Linked DNA regions of Bradyrhizobium diazoefficiens. The protein of the gene in region 1 interacts with the protein of each later gene in a pairwise test. Links are inferred from orthologs where the notes say so. Each region holds a gene or a part of one and is shown in the gene's direction. Other genes may lie near its edges.

Evidence for each region. Proteins that work in one complex are often made in the same cells at the same time.
Region 2: the proteins of def (region 1) and JJC00_RS02305 interact in binary tests that used the Escherichia coli proteins (3 or more experiments, as listed by UniProt). The link is inferred for Bradyrhizobium diazoefficiens from one-to-one orthologs.

The regions. Positions count from the first base shown.
Region 1 is NZ_CP067102.1:7,611,408-7,618,675, reverse strand. What follows is about bases 1,918-4,880. They hold def (peptide deformylase), read left to right. Parts: upstream 1,918-3,118; coding sequence 3,119-3,643; downstream 3,644-4,880. Other genes in these bases: truA (tRNA pseudouridine(38-40) synthase TruA), read left to right, coding at 4,591-4,880; fmt (methionyl-tRNA formyltransferase), read left to right, coding at 3,656-4,591; JJC00_RS35530 (DNA recombination protein RmuC), read right to left, coding at 1,918-2,950. In the rest of the region: JJC00_RS35540 (hypothetical protein), read left to right, coding at 1-201; JJC00_RS35535 (AmpG family muropeptide MFS transporter), read right to left, coding at 214-1,578; more of JJC00_RS35530, read right to left, coding at 1,748-1,917; more of truA, read left to right, coding at 4,881-5,328; dapE (succinyl-diaminopimelate desuccinylase), read right to left, coding at 5,519-6,685; dapD (2,3,4,5-tetrahydropyridine-2,6-dicarboxylate N-succinyltransferase), read right to left, coding at 6,758-7,268. UniProt on the Escherichia coli protein: Removes the formyl group from the N-terminal Met of newly synthesized proteins. Requires at least a dipeptide for an efficient rate of reaction. N-terminal L-methionine is a prerequisite for activity but the enzyme has broad specificity at other positions.
Region 2 is NZ_CP067102.1:496,467-504,190, forward strand. The notes cover bases 1,720-4,633. They hold JJC00_RS02305 (aspartate-semialdehyde dehydrogenase), read left to right. Parts: upstream 1,720-2,616; coding sequence 2,617-3,651; downstream 3,652-4,633. Other genes in these bases: JJC00_RS02300 (hypothetical protein), read right to left, coding at 1,720-2,500; JJC00_RS02310 (IS701 family transposase), read right to left, coding at 3,929-4,633. In the rest of the region: JJC00_RS02285 (IS701 family transposase), read right to left, coding at 1-338; JJC00_RS02290 (DapH/DapD/GlmU-related protein), read left to right, coding at 458-1,096; JJC00_RS02295 (hypothetical protein), read right to left, coding at 1,168-1,554; more of JJC00_RS02300, read right to left, coding at 1,712-1,719; more of JJC00_RS02310, read right to left, coding at 4,634-5,212; JJC00_RS02315 (carbonic anhydrase), read right to left, coding at 5,314-5,958; JJC00_RS02320 (HpcH/HpaI aldolase/citrate lyase family protein), read left to right, coding at 6,057-6,938; JJC00_RS02325 (Crp/Fnr family transcriptional regulator), read right to left, coding at 6,990-7,724.

The DNA.
Region 1 (7,268 bases):
CCGGCGCCGAACGGGCTGTGCGATCTCGAGACCGGGCCTGAGACCTTCCAGCTCGTTCCCAACGGCGACGCGCAAGCCGCGCAGCTGAAATCGTTCGCCGGCAAGGAGATCTCGGTCAAGGTCGACGAGGTCGCCTGCGCCAGCGATCCCGGCCAGATGAGCGAGGCCGTGATCACGAAGTGGAGTTTGGTGAGGAAGTAGGAGGGCGCGGCTCTACACCCGCACCGGCCCCAGCGCCTCAAAATGCCCGCGCTTCTGCAACCAGGTCAGCAGCACCAGGCTCGGGATCGCCACCAGCACGCAGATCACAAAGAACAGCGGCCAGCCGGTCGTATCCGCCACGAAACCGGCCCCTGACGACAGATAGGTCCGCCCCACCGCTGCAAGCGCGGTGAGCAGCGCATATTGTGTCGCCGTGTGCAGCGGGTTCTGGCACAGCGCCGAGAGATAGGCGACGAAGATCACGGTGCCGATGGCGCTGGTGAAATTCTCGGCGCAGATCGCGAGCGCCAGTGCCCATTGATTGGTGCCGACTATGGCGAGCCAGGAGAAGGTCAAATTGGCCAGCGCCTGCACCACGCCGCCGATCCAGAGCGAAGTCGCCAGCGAGTAACGCCGCGCGACAAAACCGCCGGCAAAGCCGCCGATCAGGGTCGCGGCGAGGCCGACGCCCTTCACGATCGCCGCATAGTCGTTGCGGGTGAAGCCGAGGTCGATCACGAACGGCGCGGTCATGGTGCCCGAGAACGCGTCCGTGAATTTGAACAGCACGACGAAGGCGAGCGCCGCGAGCGCGTCCTTGCGCGACAGGAATTCGGAGAAGGCGCCGATCGCCGCGTGCAGCACGCGCGTGAATGCGGACTCTTCGTGCGTCGCAGCTTCCGCCCGTACCGATGGCTCGGGCTCGGTCGCCACGAGTGCCGTGATCGTTCCGATCAGCACCATCGACGCCATCACCACATAGCCCCACATCCAGGCCGAGCTGCGCGTGATGCCGGTGCTCTCGAAGCCGGAGACCATGAACAGCGCCCCGGCAGTCGAGACCAGCATGCCGATGCGGTAAGCCGCGACGTAGGCGGCCATGCCGGCGGCCTGCTCGCTCTCGGGCAGGCTCTCGACGCGGAAGGCGTCGACCACGATGTCCTGCGTCGACGAGGTCGTTGCCACCAAGAGCGCACCGAGTGCGACGTAGAACGGCGAGCGCGCGGGATCGGTCATCGCCAGCAGCAGGATCGCGATGATCAGCAGCAATTGCGAGAACAGCAGCCAGCCGCGCCGCCGGCCAAAGGCGCGGGTGAACAGCGGCACATGCAGCGCGTCCACCAGCGGCGCCCAGAGGAATTTCAGCGTGTAGGGCGTGCCGACCAGCGCAAACAGTCCGATGGTCTTGAGATCGACGCCGGCCTCGCGCATCCACACCAGCAGCGTCGACCCCGACAGTGCCAGCGGCAGCCCCGAGGAGAAGCCGAGGAACAGCACGATCAGCACCCGCGGTTGCAGGTAAACAGCCAGGCTGTCGTGCCAGGAGGTCGCGGGGGCATCAGTTCCGGCGGGCGAGGTCGCGTCGGGTGCGGTCATGGGAAGGTGTTAGCAGATTCTGGGGGCCACGAGGGAGGTGTCGTCGCCTTCTCGGTGTCATCGTCCGCGAAGGCGGACGATCCAGTACCCACCGGCGTCTGGATTCAACCACAGCCGTCCCAGCGTACTGGATACCCGCCTTCGCGGGGCATGACAGTGCGCCTCAATCTCACTCCCCCGCCTGGAGCTTCCTCGGAAACAACTCGGCCGCGCCTGACGCCACCAGCCGCGGGCCGTCCGCGGGCGCGTCGGTCTTGCTGAAATCGAGCTCCTCGATTCGCCCTGCGCGCTTCTCGATCTTGTCGGCGGAGATCAGGATCTGGCGGACGTCCTCGTTCGCGTCGGCAAAGTGCTTCTGCAGTTTCAGCACGCGGTCGCGCAGGCGGCCGAGATCGTCGCCGAGCTTGATCACCTCGGTCTGGATCTGGTCGGCGGCGTCGCGCATGCGCGCGTCCTTCATGATCTGCTGCATCACCTGGATCGCGAGCATCAGCAGCGAGGGCGACACCAGCACGACCTTGGCGCGATAGGCCTTCTGGATCACGTCGTCGAAACCATCATGGATCTCAGCGTAGACCGATTCCGATGGCACGAACATCAGCGCCATTTCCTGGGTCTCGCCGGTGACGAGGTATTTTTCCGCGATGTCGCTGACATGCTTCATCACGTCGCCGCGCAGCCGCTGCGTGGCGGCGCGCTTCTCCTCGTCGGTGCGGGCGTCGTGCAGCGCGGTCATCGCCTCCAGCGGAAATTTTGCGTCGATACAGAGCGGGCGCTTGTCGGGCAGGAACACGACGCAATCGGGCCGCTTTCCGGTCGAGAGCGTGAACTGGAATTCGTAAGCCCCCTTCGGCAGGCCGTCCTGGACGATCGCCTCCATCCGCGCCTGGCCAAAGGCGCCGCGCGACTGCTTGTTGGCGAGCACGTCGCGCAACGTCGTCACCTGCGTGGTGAGGTCGGTGAGGTTCTTGTGCGCGTTGTCGATGATGCCGAGCCGCTCGTGCAGCGCGCGCAGGCTCTCCATGGTGTTGCGGGTCGAGTGTTCCATGGACTGGCCGACCCGATGGGTCACCGAATCCAGCCGCTCGTTGACCGCCCGGGCCATCTCGGCCTGGCGGCCGGCCAGTGCCTGGGTCATGGCGTCGGCTCGGCCGGCGGCCTCGCTCTGGGCGTGCAGGACCTGGCTGAGGCGCTCCTCCAGCTCGTCGGCGCGGATGGCGCTCGCCATCGCGAGTTCCGCGCCGCGCCGCCCGGACCGCGCGATCACGACCGCAATGATGATCAGCAGGATGAGGACCAGGGCGCCGAAGCCGATCAGCGCATCGAGTGTACGCAGCGGCCAGTCGCCAAGCATGAAAATGATCTCGTTCATGCCAGCCCTTCTAGCCGATTCGCCAGGTCATACGAACGAATAGCGAACATTTATGGTTAATCGACCCCTAATTTTTATGATTAACGAAACAAGTTTTATGGTTAGCGGAGTGTTAACGCGTTCCCGGCCGCATTGACCGCTTGTCGCGCGCGGCTTAAATCGCCCGCCATGGCCCTCAGAGAAATCATCATCCTGCCCGACAAGCAGCTGCGTCTGGTCTCCAAGCCGATCGAGAAGGTCACGCCGGAGATCCGCAAGCTTGCCGATGACATGTTCGAAACCATGTACGACGCGCCCGGCATTGGCCTGGCGGCGATCCAGATTGCGCAGCCGCTACGGCTGATCACCATGGACCTCGCCAAGCCCAACCAGGACGGCGAGACCAAGCCGGAGCCACGCGTCTTCATCAATCCCGAGATCATCGCGTCGTCCGAGGATCTGTCGGTCTACGAGGAAGGCTGCCTGTCGATCCCCGAATATTACGAGGAAGTCGAGAGGCCGGCGAAAGTGCGCGTGCGTTTCACGGATCTGGACGGCAAGGTGCACGAGGAGGATGCCGAAGGCCTCTACGCCACCTGCATCCAGCACGAAATCGACCATCTCAACGGCGTGCTGTTCGTCGACTATCTCTCAAAGCTCAAGCGCGACCGCGTGATCAAGAAGTTCGAGAAAGCCGCCAAGCGCGCGGAGTAAGGTTCTCCGTCGATGCCCCTCCGCCTGATCTTCATGGGCACGCCCGATTTCTCCGTGCCGACGCTGCTCGCGCTCGTCGCGCACGGCCACGAGATCGTGGCCGTCTATACCCGCGCGCCGAAGCCGGGCGGCCGGCGCGGGCTGCAATTGCAGCCAACCCCGGTTGAAGAGGCTGCGCGAAAGCTCGGCGTGCCCGTGCTGACGCCGAAGACGCTGAAGACGCAGGAAGCGCTCGACGCGTTTAGCGCGTTTGACGCCGATGCCGCCGTCGTCGTCGCCTACGGCATGATCCTGCCGCAGGCGATCCTCGATGCGCCAAAGCTCGGCTGCTACAACCTTCACGCCTCGCTGCTGCCGCGCTGGCGCGGCGCGGCGCCCATCAACCGCGCGATCATGGCCGGCGATGCCGAGAGTGGCGTGATGGTGATGAAGATGGATGTCGGTCTCGACACTGGCGACGTCGCCATGGCCGAGCGGCTCGCGATCACCGACAATATGACCGCGCTCGATCTGCACGATCGCCTGTCCCGGCTTGGTGCCGATCTGATGGTGCGCGCGATGGCCGCGCTCGACCGCAGCGCGCTCCAGCTCAAAAAACAGAGCGAGGACGGGGTCACCTATGCCGCCAAGATCGACAAGGCGGAGGCGCGGATCGACTGGAGCAAGTCCGCGCACGCGGTGCTGCGCCACATCCACGGCCTGTCGCCGTTTCCCGGCGCCTGGGCAGAGCTCGCCGGTATTACGGAGAATGCGCGCGTAAAAATTTTGCGCTGTGAGCTCGCAAAGGGCGCCGGTGCGCCGGGCGAGGTGCTCGATGGCCAGCTCACCATCGCCTGCGGCGAGGGTGCGATCCGCATCCTCGAGCTGCAGCGCGAAGGCAAGGCCCGGATGCAGGCGGTGGACTTCTTGCGCGGCGTGAAGGTCGAGCCGCCCATGCGGCTCATCTGATGCCCCGCTACAAGCTCACCATCGAATATGACGGCGCGCCGTTCTTCGGCTGGCAGGTCCAGGACACGCTGCCCTCGGTGCAGGGTGCGCTGGAAGCGGCGGTGAAGGCGATGACCGGCGCGGATCTGCGGGTGCATGGCGCCGGCCGCACGGATGCCGGCGTGCATGCGCGCGGCCAGGTTGCGCATGTCGACATCGAGAAGCAATTTCCGCCGGGCCGTTTTCGTGACGGGCTGAACGCGCATCTGCGCCCGCATCCGATTGCGGTGCTCGAGGCCGAGATCGTGCCCGACACGTTCGAAGCGCGCTTCTCGGCCGTGAAGCGCCATTATCGCTACCGCGTCATCAACACCCGCGCCAATCTCGCGCTCGATATCGGCCATGCCTGGCGCGTGCCGCGGCGGCTCGATGCCGACGCGATGCATGCAGCGGCGCAGCGCCTGCTCGGCAAGCACGACTTCACGACCTTTCGCGACACCGAGTGCCAGGCGAAATCGCCCGAGAAGACGCTCGATCAGCTCGATGTGCTGCGCGATGGGCGCGAGATCACCATCGTCACGTCGGCGCGCTCGTTCCTACACAGTCAGGTGCGCTCGATGGTGGGCTCGCTGGTCTGGGTCGGCGAAGGCCGCTGGACCGCGGACGATCTCTCCGCAGCGCTAGAGGCCCGCAGCCGCGCCGCCTGCGGCATCGTCGCGCCGCCTGAGGGGCTGTATCTGGTGAAGGTGGATTATTGAGGTGAGCGAGAGTGCGGAGTACGCGCGCTCTCACTACGCCCTCGGTGTCATGCCCCGCGAAGGCGGGCATCCAGTACGCCGCGGCTTCTCGGCTCAAGCACCGTCTCTGGAATACTGGATCGCCCGCCCCAGTGCGCAATTGCGCACAAGGCGGGGCGATGACAGCGGAGCTTGTGGCGACAACAGCACCCTACCCAAAATACCGCGTCAAAATCCCGCGATACACCTGCGTCAGCTTCTCCAGATCCTTGACCGGCACGCGCTCGTTGACCTGGTGCATGGTCTGGCCGACCAGACCGAACTCGATCACCGGGCAATAGCTCGAGATGAAGCGGGCGTCCGAGGTGCCGCCTGAGGTCGACAGCTCCGGCTTGCGGCCCGTCACTTCCTCGATCGCGGACACTGCGAGGTCGGTGAACGGGCCGGGCTTGGTGACGAACACGTTGGAGTTCGAGGGCTCCCAGACAATGCGGGCGCGGATGCGGTTGCCGCAGGCTTTTGTCAGTCGCGTCTCGACCAGCTCGCGCAGGCTCGCCTGCGTATGGTTGTCATTGTAGCGGATGTTGAACTTTGCGCGGGCCTCACCGGGGATGACGTTGTTGGCCTTGTTGCCGACGTCCACCGAGGTGAATTCGAGATTGGACGCCTGGAACTGCGCGCTGCCATGATCGAGCGGTTCGTCGCTGATGGCCACGATCAGCCTCGAAATGTCCGGCACCGGATTGGCCGCGCGATGCGGATAGGCGACGTGGCCCTGAACGCCGTCGACATACAGCGTGCCGGATTGCGAGCCGCGGCGGCCAACCTTGATGGTGTCGCCCAGCGTCTCGACATTGGAGGGCTCGCCGAGCACGCAATGATCGAATGTCTCGCCGCGCTCCGCCGCCCATTTCAGCAGCTTGATCGTGCCGTTGATCGAGACGTCTTCCTCGTCGCCGGTGATCAGGAACGAGATCGAGCCCGTGCCGTCCGCACGCGGCTTGCCGTCGTTGGCGGCGAGATGCTCCAGCACCGCGGCGACCGAGCAGGCGATGCCGCCCTTCATGTCGACTGCGCCGCGGCCGTGCAGGAAACCGTCCTTCACTTCGCCCGAGAACGCCCCGACACTCCAGGCGCTTTCGTCGCCGGGCGGCACCACGTCGGTATGGCCGGCGAAGCTGATGTGCGGCCCTTCTGTGCCGATCCGCGCGTAGAGATTGTCGACATCGGCGGTGCCGGGTTCGCTGAAGGTCACACGGTGGCAGGTGAAGCCGGCTTCATTGAGAGCCTTTTCGAGCACTCCCAGTGCACCGGCGTCAGCCGGGGTGACGGAGGGGCAGCGGATGAGGTCGCGGGCAATGGACAGGGCATCGGTCATGCGCCCCGCTTAACATGCATGCCGCCGGGTGGGCTAGCGCTGGGCGGGACAAATTCCAGTTCGCGGTAGAACTTAATCCCGCAGCAGCTCGTTGATGCTGGTCTTCGACCGCGTGCGCTCGTCGACGCGCTTGACGATCACCGCGCAGGCGGTGCTCGGGCCGATCTGGCCGTTCTTCATCGGCTTGCCGGGCAGCGCGCCGGGCACCACCACCGAATACTCCGGCACTTCGCCCATGAAGATCTCGCCGGTCTCGCGGTCGACGATCTTGGTCGAGGCGCCCAGGAACACGCCCATCGACAGCACCGCGCCCTTGCGCACGATGACGCCCTCGGCGACCTCGGAGCGCGCGCCGATGAAGCAGTCGTCCTCGATGATGACGGGCTCGGCCTGGAGCGGCTCGAGCACGCCGCCGATGCCGGCGCCGCCGGAGATGTGCACGCGCTTGCCGATCTGCGCGCAGGAGCCGACGGTCGCCCAGGTGTCGACCATGGTGCTCTCATCGACATAGGCGCCGAGATTGACGAAGGACGGCATCAGCACGACGTTCTTGGCAATGAAGGCCGAGCGGCGCACCACGGCG
Region 2 (7,724 bases), 7.1 Mb from region 1 along the record:
TGCTTGGGAAACGAGGTGTCGTCGATGATCCAGGCCTCGATTGGCCCGTCCTTCTCCAGCGCCGGCAGCACCATCTGGCGGACCTTCGCCAGCACGTCCTCGTCGGACCAGCATGCATTCCCCACAAAGTGCAGCAACGACTGGTGCTGAGCAGCCGTCCGCGCCGGATCCGTTCGCGCCGCCAACGGTTCCACGCTCTTGCGTTCGCCGGGGAGCACCAACCCAGTGCAATAATCGCGCAACTGTCGCCTACGTCTCGGATGACCGATCACGCTCGAAAGACCGTCTACGTAAGCCCCAAAACGCTCTTCGGCTTCCCGGTGATTGTTGACACTCATCTGGCTCTCCGCGCGCCAATATATGAATCTCAACAGATACTTGATTCTCAGACCAAATCGCCGCGACCAACTGACTCAGTAGTACTAACCCACCCTACGCACCTGCTCGGAGTGACCTCATGGATGCATCACCCCGTCCGAAGATCGCGGAAACCATCATCCATGAAACGGTGCGCCAGCGCGAGGCGCAGATCGGGCGGCGCTGCGAGATCCTCAGCCATACGCGCATCGAATATGCCGTGCTCGGCGACTACTCCTATCTCGGCGAGAATTGCGACGTCGCCGATGCCGTGATCGGCAAGTTCACCGCCATCGCCAATTCGGTGCGGATCGGCGCGCCGAACCATCCGATGGGCCGGCCGTCGCAGCATCGCTTCACCTATTGCCCCGAATATTACGACGCGACGGCGAGCCGCGACCGCGACTTCTTCGCGGACCGGCGCGGAGATCGCGTCATCGTCGGCAATGATGTCTGGATCGGTCACGCCGCGATCTTGCTGCCTGGCGTGACCGTCGGCGACGGCGCGGTGATCGCCGCGGGCGCGGTCGTCAGCCGCGATGTCGCGCCCTACACCATCGTCGGTGGCGTCCCCGCGCGTCCCATCCGCAAGCGATTTGAGGATTCCGTCGCGGAAAGCCTGCGCCGCATCGCCTGGTGGGACTGGCCGGATGAGCTCATCTTCGAACGCCTCGCCGATTTCCGCTCCGAGGCGATCGACGAATTTTGCAGGCGCTACGACCCCGCGGCCAACGCGTGAAGCGGACGCGTCTCGCATCAACAAAAAAGCCGGGCGTGAGCCCGGCCTTTTGATTCGGTCGTCACATCCGCTCAGTACAGCGGGAAATTCTGCGGATAGCCGCCGACGTCGGCCGGCGTCGAGAGCGGCTGGCGATCGATCGGGCGGTTGAGGTTTTCGCGCGCGAAGGACGGATAGCCCACCGCCGGCGGGAAGGCGTAGTCGGAAAACTTGCGGTCGCCCGGATTGACCTCGGTGCCCCCGTCGAGCCAGGAGCGCTTGCTCACGTAAATACGGGTGCGGCCCTGCTGGTAGACCGCATTGGGGCCGCTCGGGCCGTAGACGGGCCGGCCGCGATCGTCATAGCGCTGCTTGGTCTTGGTGTCGGCCGATGCCGGCGCAGCGAAGGCCACGGCAACCACGGCGCCCGCCGCAAGCCACGCAGCCAGTTTGTTCGCGGCAAAAAAATTCGAGCTCATCACGTCCCCTTCAGGCGGCAGGCCGCCAGTCGATTTCACGCCCATACTAGCCCGGCCGGGGTGGCGGCAACTAGGTCAATTCAGTCACACCGCGCCGGAATAATCGTGCGCGCCGGCAAAAGTTGCATGGATACCAGCTACTTGAGCTTGATGCCGGTCAAAGCGCGCCGCGCAATTGCGCGTTCGCGGCGCCCAGCAGCCAGTCCGCCGGGCCGCCGGCGTCGCAGGAGCGGCGCTTCAGCTCCGCATGGGCGAAGAATTCCGCCAGCTTCGGCTCGTTGCCGGAGGCGAGCTGCGTCAGCCGGTTCAGGGTGCAGGCGATCGCCGCGCGCCGGGCCGGCATGGTGTCGCCCTGGCAAGAGAAGCCGGAGATCTGCAAGCCGGGCTCCTCGTTGCGCTTGAGGTAGCCCAGGCAGGATTGCGTCCCATCCGCTGTACCGGTTGGCCGGAACAGGGCGACGGGACCGAATTTGGTGTCGATCAGCCCGGCCTGCTCGAGCGTGGAGGCTGCACCCAGGCCCATCTGGACGGCCAGGCCCGCGGTCGCCGGCCGCGTCACGTCGAATTCGCTGCCTTCCCGGTAGATCTCGAGCTCGGCCACGGGCTTGTCGGCGTCGCCGGTCCAGCGCATCACGTCCCTGCGGCCGCCTTCGGGGTGCCTAAAAATGGTGTAAGAGGCTGGTTTCTCTGATGAATCGAGCTTGCTGAGGGCGAAGGCCGGATGCGAGCGGGAGGCATCGGACCAAGTGGGCTTCTCCGCGGGCTCGTCGACGCGCAAATCCGGCAACTGGCCGAGCCCGGCAAGCGCAAGGATGGCAAACAGCGCGAGCGCCCCCACATAGGCGAACAGGCGCGCCAGCGTGCCGACGACCTCGTCGGCGAAATTGGCGAGCGCCAGATGGATCTGGGTGGGGGTTGCGGCCGTGCCGGCCTCAGGCGACTGCATCCACGGCCTTCAGGCAGGGTCCAACGTTGTCTTGAGGCCGGTTCTCGCATAGAAGCGCTGCTCTTCCTGTTTAAGCGTCAGCTTCAGGAACGGGCTTTTTCATCGGAGAGTGAACGATGGGTTACAAAGTCGCAGTCGTCGGCGCGACCGGCAATGTCGGACGGGAAATGCTCAGCATTCTGGATGAGCGCAAATTCCCCGCGGATGAGGTCGTGGCCCTGGCGTCACGCCGCAGCGTCGGCGTCGAGGTCTCCTATGGCGACCGCACCCTGAAGTGCAAGGCGCTCGAGCACTATGATTTCTCCGATGTCGACATCTGCCTGATGTCGGCGGGCGGCGAGGTGTCGAAGGAATGGTCGCCGAAGATCGGCGCGGCCGGCGCGGTCGTGATCGACAATTCCTCGGCCTGGCGCATGGATCCGGACGTGCCGCTGATCGTGCCGGAGGTGAATGCGGATGCGACCGCCGGCTTCAAGAGCAAGAACATCATCGCCAACCCGAATTGCTCGACCGCGCAGCTCGTGGTCGCGCTCAAGCCGCTGCATGACAAGGCCAACATCAAGCGCGTCGTGGTGTCGACCTATCAATCGGTGTCGGGTGCCGGCAAGGACGGCATGGATGAATTGTTCTCGCAGACCAAGGCCGTCTATACCAATAGCGAGCTGATCGCGAAGAAATTCCCCAAGCGCATCGCCTTCAACGTCATTCCCCACATCGACGTCTTCATGGAGGACGGCTACACCAAGGAAGAGTGGAAGATGATGGCGGAGACCAAGAAGATTCTTGATCCCAAGATCAAGCTCTCCGCGACCTGCGTGCGCGTGCCGGTGTTCGTCGGCCATTCCGAGGCCGTCAACATCGAGTTCGAGAATCCGATCAGCGCGGATGAAGCGCGCGAGATCCTGCGCAAGTCGCCCGGCTGCCTCGTCATCGACAAGCAGGAGCCCGGCGGCTACGCCACGCCGTACGAAGCGGCCGGCGAGGACGCCACCTACGTCAGCCGCATCCGCGAGGACGCGACGGTGGAGAACGGCCTCGTGCTCTGGTGCGTGTCGGACAATCTGCGCAAGGGCGCAGCCCTCAACGCGATCCAGATCGCGGAAGTGCTGATCAACCGCAAGCTGATAGCCGCGAAGAAGAAGGCGGCGTAAGCCGAGCTGCCGTAGGGTGGGTTAGCCCCGCGGATTGCGCGAAGCGCAAACCGCTCGGCGTAACCCACCAGCTCTTTCACCGCGGAGATTTACAGTGGTGGGTTACGCCGAGCGGTTTGCGCTTCGCGCAATCCGCGGGCTAATTTTACTGCGTCACAAGAGGAGTTTTGGGCGGTCTCGACGGACGGCGCCACAGCACGGGCATCGCATGATTATTCTGCTCAGCGCCCGGATCAAGCGCGCGCGCACAGTTGCAATCGAGTTTGGGACGTGGCGCTCAGGCCGCCAGGGCGGATCCGCGGGGTCGATAGTCGTCGGGTAAGCGAGGTGCCGGGAGCGGCGGGGCGCAACGAGGTCCTGAGGGGGGAATCGTCGCCCGCTCGGCGACCAGGAAGCCGTAAGCGGCGATGCACAGGGTCGCGTGATGATGGAAGCCCCGCCAGCCGCGCCCCTCGTAGTGACCCAGCCCGACCTCTTGCTTGAGCTCCTGGTAATCGCGCTCGATGCGCCAGCGCAGTTTCGCCAGATCGACGAGCCGCGTGAAGCTGATGGTCTCCGGCAGCGTGGAGAGCCAGTATCTGGTCGGCTCAGCTTCGCTCTTCGGCCATTCGATCAACAGCCACTCCGCCGACGATTTCTCCGGGATGAGCTTGTTGGACCCAACACGCACGCGAACACGAGCAAAGCGCGAGGTGAGCTGCTCGGCCGAGCCCTCCCGCCACTTCACCGTGCACCATTCAAGCTTGGGCAGACCGAGGGCCAGTGTCTTGGCCGTGACCAACTCAGGCTCGTCGCGCCGGCCGGTATTGTTCATCGGCTTGTCCATGCGCCGCGGGCCGGCGCCAGGCCCCCACATCAAAATAGTTGGCACAATGCCGGCCACGTAAGACACGTTCAACTCCGACATGCCTGCACGCAGCCGCGCGTCCCTGCCGTAAGCGGCATCCATCAAGGCAACGCCGCGCGGCAGGCTGGCCTCGCATGCCCGTCGTATCTGATCGAGTGCGATCTCCGGCTTGGTCTTGAACTTGATCTCCTTCGGAATGCCTGCCTTCTTTCGCCGTGCACGATCCTTGGCCCAGGTCTCCGGAAGGTACAGCCGGTAGTCGACCGGAAGGCTGCCGGTACGACTGGCGATCGACAGCGACACCGCCACCTGGCAGTTGGCCTGCTTGCCGAGTTGACCGCAATATTGGTGATGCACGCCGACCGAATGCTTGCCCTGCTTGGGAAACGAGGTGTCGTCGATGATCCAGGCCTCGATTGGCCCGTCCTTCTCCAGCGCCGGCAGCACCATCTGGCGGACCTTCGCCAGCACGTCCTCGTCGGACCAGCATGCATTCCCCACAAAGTGCAGCAACGACTGGTGCTGAGCAGCCGTCCGCGCCGGATCCGTTCGCGCCGCCAACGGTTCCACGCTCTTGCGTTCGCCGGGGAGCACCAACCCAGTGCAATAATCGCGCAACTGTCGCCTACGTCTCGGATGACCGATCACGCTCGAAAGACCGTCTACGTAAGCCCCAAAACGCTCTTCGGCTTCCCGGTGATTGTTGACACTCATCTGGCTCTCCGCGCGCCAATATATGAATCTCAACAGATACTTGATTCTCAGACCAAATCGCCGCGACCAACTGACTCAGTAGTACTAACCCACCCTACGATTCAGACCACGCTCCGCGCGCTCTTGAATTCCTTGCTGCCCTGGTCCAGCACGAACAGCGTTCCCTCCGCGACGCCGAAATAGGCGCCGTGCAATTGCATCTGGCCGGCTTCCACCGCCTTGCGCACGAACGGGAACGTCATCAGGTTTTCGAGGCTGCGGAACACCGCCGCCTTCTCGATGCGCTCGACGAATTGCGCCATGGTCTCGTGGGTGCGCTGTTCGACCACTTCGCCCGGCTTGATGAACATCTGCATCCATTTGCCGATGAAATCGCCCGGCGTCAGCGGCTCGATCTTGTCGACGAAGGCGCGGATGCCGCCGCATTGCGCGTGGCCGAGCACGACGATGTGCTTCACCTTCAGCACGGTGACGGCATATTCGAGCGCGGCCGAAACGCCGTGCGCGTTGCCGTCGGGCTGATACACCGGCACCAGGTTGGCGATGTTGCGGACCACGAACAATGCGCCGGGGCCGACGTCAAAAATGGTTTCCGGTGCGACACGGCTATCGCAGCAGCCGATCACCATCACTTCCGGGAACTGTCCCTTCACCGACAGCTCGCGATAGCGGTTCTGCTCGGCCGGCAGCCGCTGGGTGGCGAAGGCGTTGTAGCCTTCCAGCAAATGCTTCGGGAATGTGATCATGGCCTATGCCTAATCATATACCGGTAACGCGAACAAGCCTTTCGAATAGGCAGGCCAAGTGCTATCGCTCGCCCGAGGAAACTGGAAGGAATGCCAGCATGACCCGTCCGCGCCGCAGCCATCTGTTCATGCCCGGCTCCAATCCTCGCGCCCTGGAAAAGGCGCGGAATCTCGCCGCCGACGGCCTGATCCTCGATCTCGAGGATTCCGTCGCCCCCGACGCCAAGGCCGTGGCGCGCGACGGCATCGCCGCCGCGATCGCTGCAAAAGGGTTCGGCAAGCGCGAGATCCTGATCCGGACCAACGGCCTCGACACGCAATGGTGGGCCGATGACGTTGCGATGGCCGCCAAGGCATCGCCTGATGGCATCCTGGTTCCGAAGGTGTCGAGCATCGAGGATCTGCAGACCATCGGGCGCCACCTCGCCGAGCTCGGCGCCGCGCCGACGGTGAAGGTCTGGGCCATGATCGAGACTGCGCGCGCGGTGCTGCATGCCGAGGAGCTTGCCGCGGCCGGCCGCGATTCATCGAGCCGCCTGTCAGGTTTCGTGTTCGGCCCGAACGACATCTCGCGCGAGACGCGGATCAAGATGATGCCCGGCCGCGCCGCGATGATCCCGATGATCACCCATTGCATCCTGGCGACGCGCGCCCACGGTCTCGAGATCCTCGACGGTCCCTATAGTGATATCGCCAATGCCGACGGCTTTGCCACCGAGTGCGCGCAGGCGCGCGACCTCGGTTTCGACGGCAAGACGCTGATCCATCCCTCGCAGATCGAAGCCTGCAACGCGATCTTCACGCCACCCGAGGAAGAGATCGCCCGCGCCCGCAAGATCATCGCCGCGTTCGAGCTGCCGGAGAACGTCTCGCGCGGCGCGATCCGTCTCGATGGTGCGATGGTGGAGCGGCTGCACGCCGACATGGCAAAGCGCACGATCGAGATCGCGGATGCGATTGCAGCGATGAGCAAGGGCTGAGGCATCAACGCGGAAAAGCGATATCCGCTTTTCCGCGCCGAGCGGCAATCGTCACCGCGATTCCAGGCTTTGCTTTTTATTTTCCCGCCGGCGAAACGGCTCTGGATTCACCACCACTCCGTCGGAGGCGACGATGGCGCTTTCCCTGAACGTTGCATGGGTCGGCTGCGGCGCCACCAATTCCTCACAATACATCCGATCGATCTTGCGCTGCATGAGCGCATAACAATCGCATGCGACCTTCTCGAGCCGCGCCCGATCGATCTCTACAACCCCGCGCCGGTCGGACGGAATGGCGCCGGCCTCGCGTAGCTTGCTCATCGTCAGGGTCACTGTCGTCCGTCGCACTCCGAGCAATTGCGCAAGCACCTCGTGCGTCACGGGAAGCAGGTTATCGGGAACGCGGTCGTGAAGCTGCAGGAGCCACCGCGCCATGCGGCCATCCACCCGGTGCAGCGCGTTGCAAGCGGCGACATGCTGGAGCTGCAATAACACCGAGCGGGCGTGGACCTGCACGACGTTCCTGATGGCTGCGCTTTGCGCAAAGGCAGCCCGAAATTTGGCGGCGGAGATCAGCGATGCTGTGCCGGCCATGCGAGCAATCGCGGTCACGGACGAAAGCGACGGGCCGAGCACGGAGAATGAGGCCAAAGCGCCTTCCCGTCCCATCAAGGTGGTTGCGACCGTTTGCCCGTCCGGCATATCGAGCATGAAGGCGATCGCGCCGCTATGGGGAAAATAAACCGGGTCGAGCTCATCGCCCGATCGCACCAGGACGGCATCGGG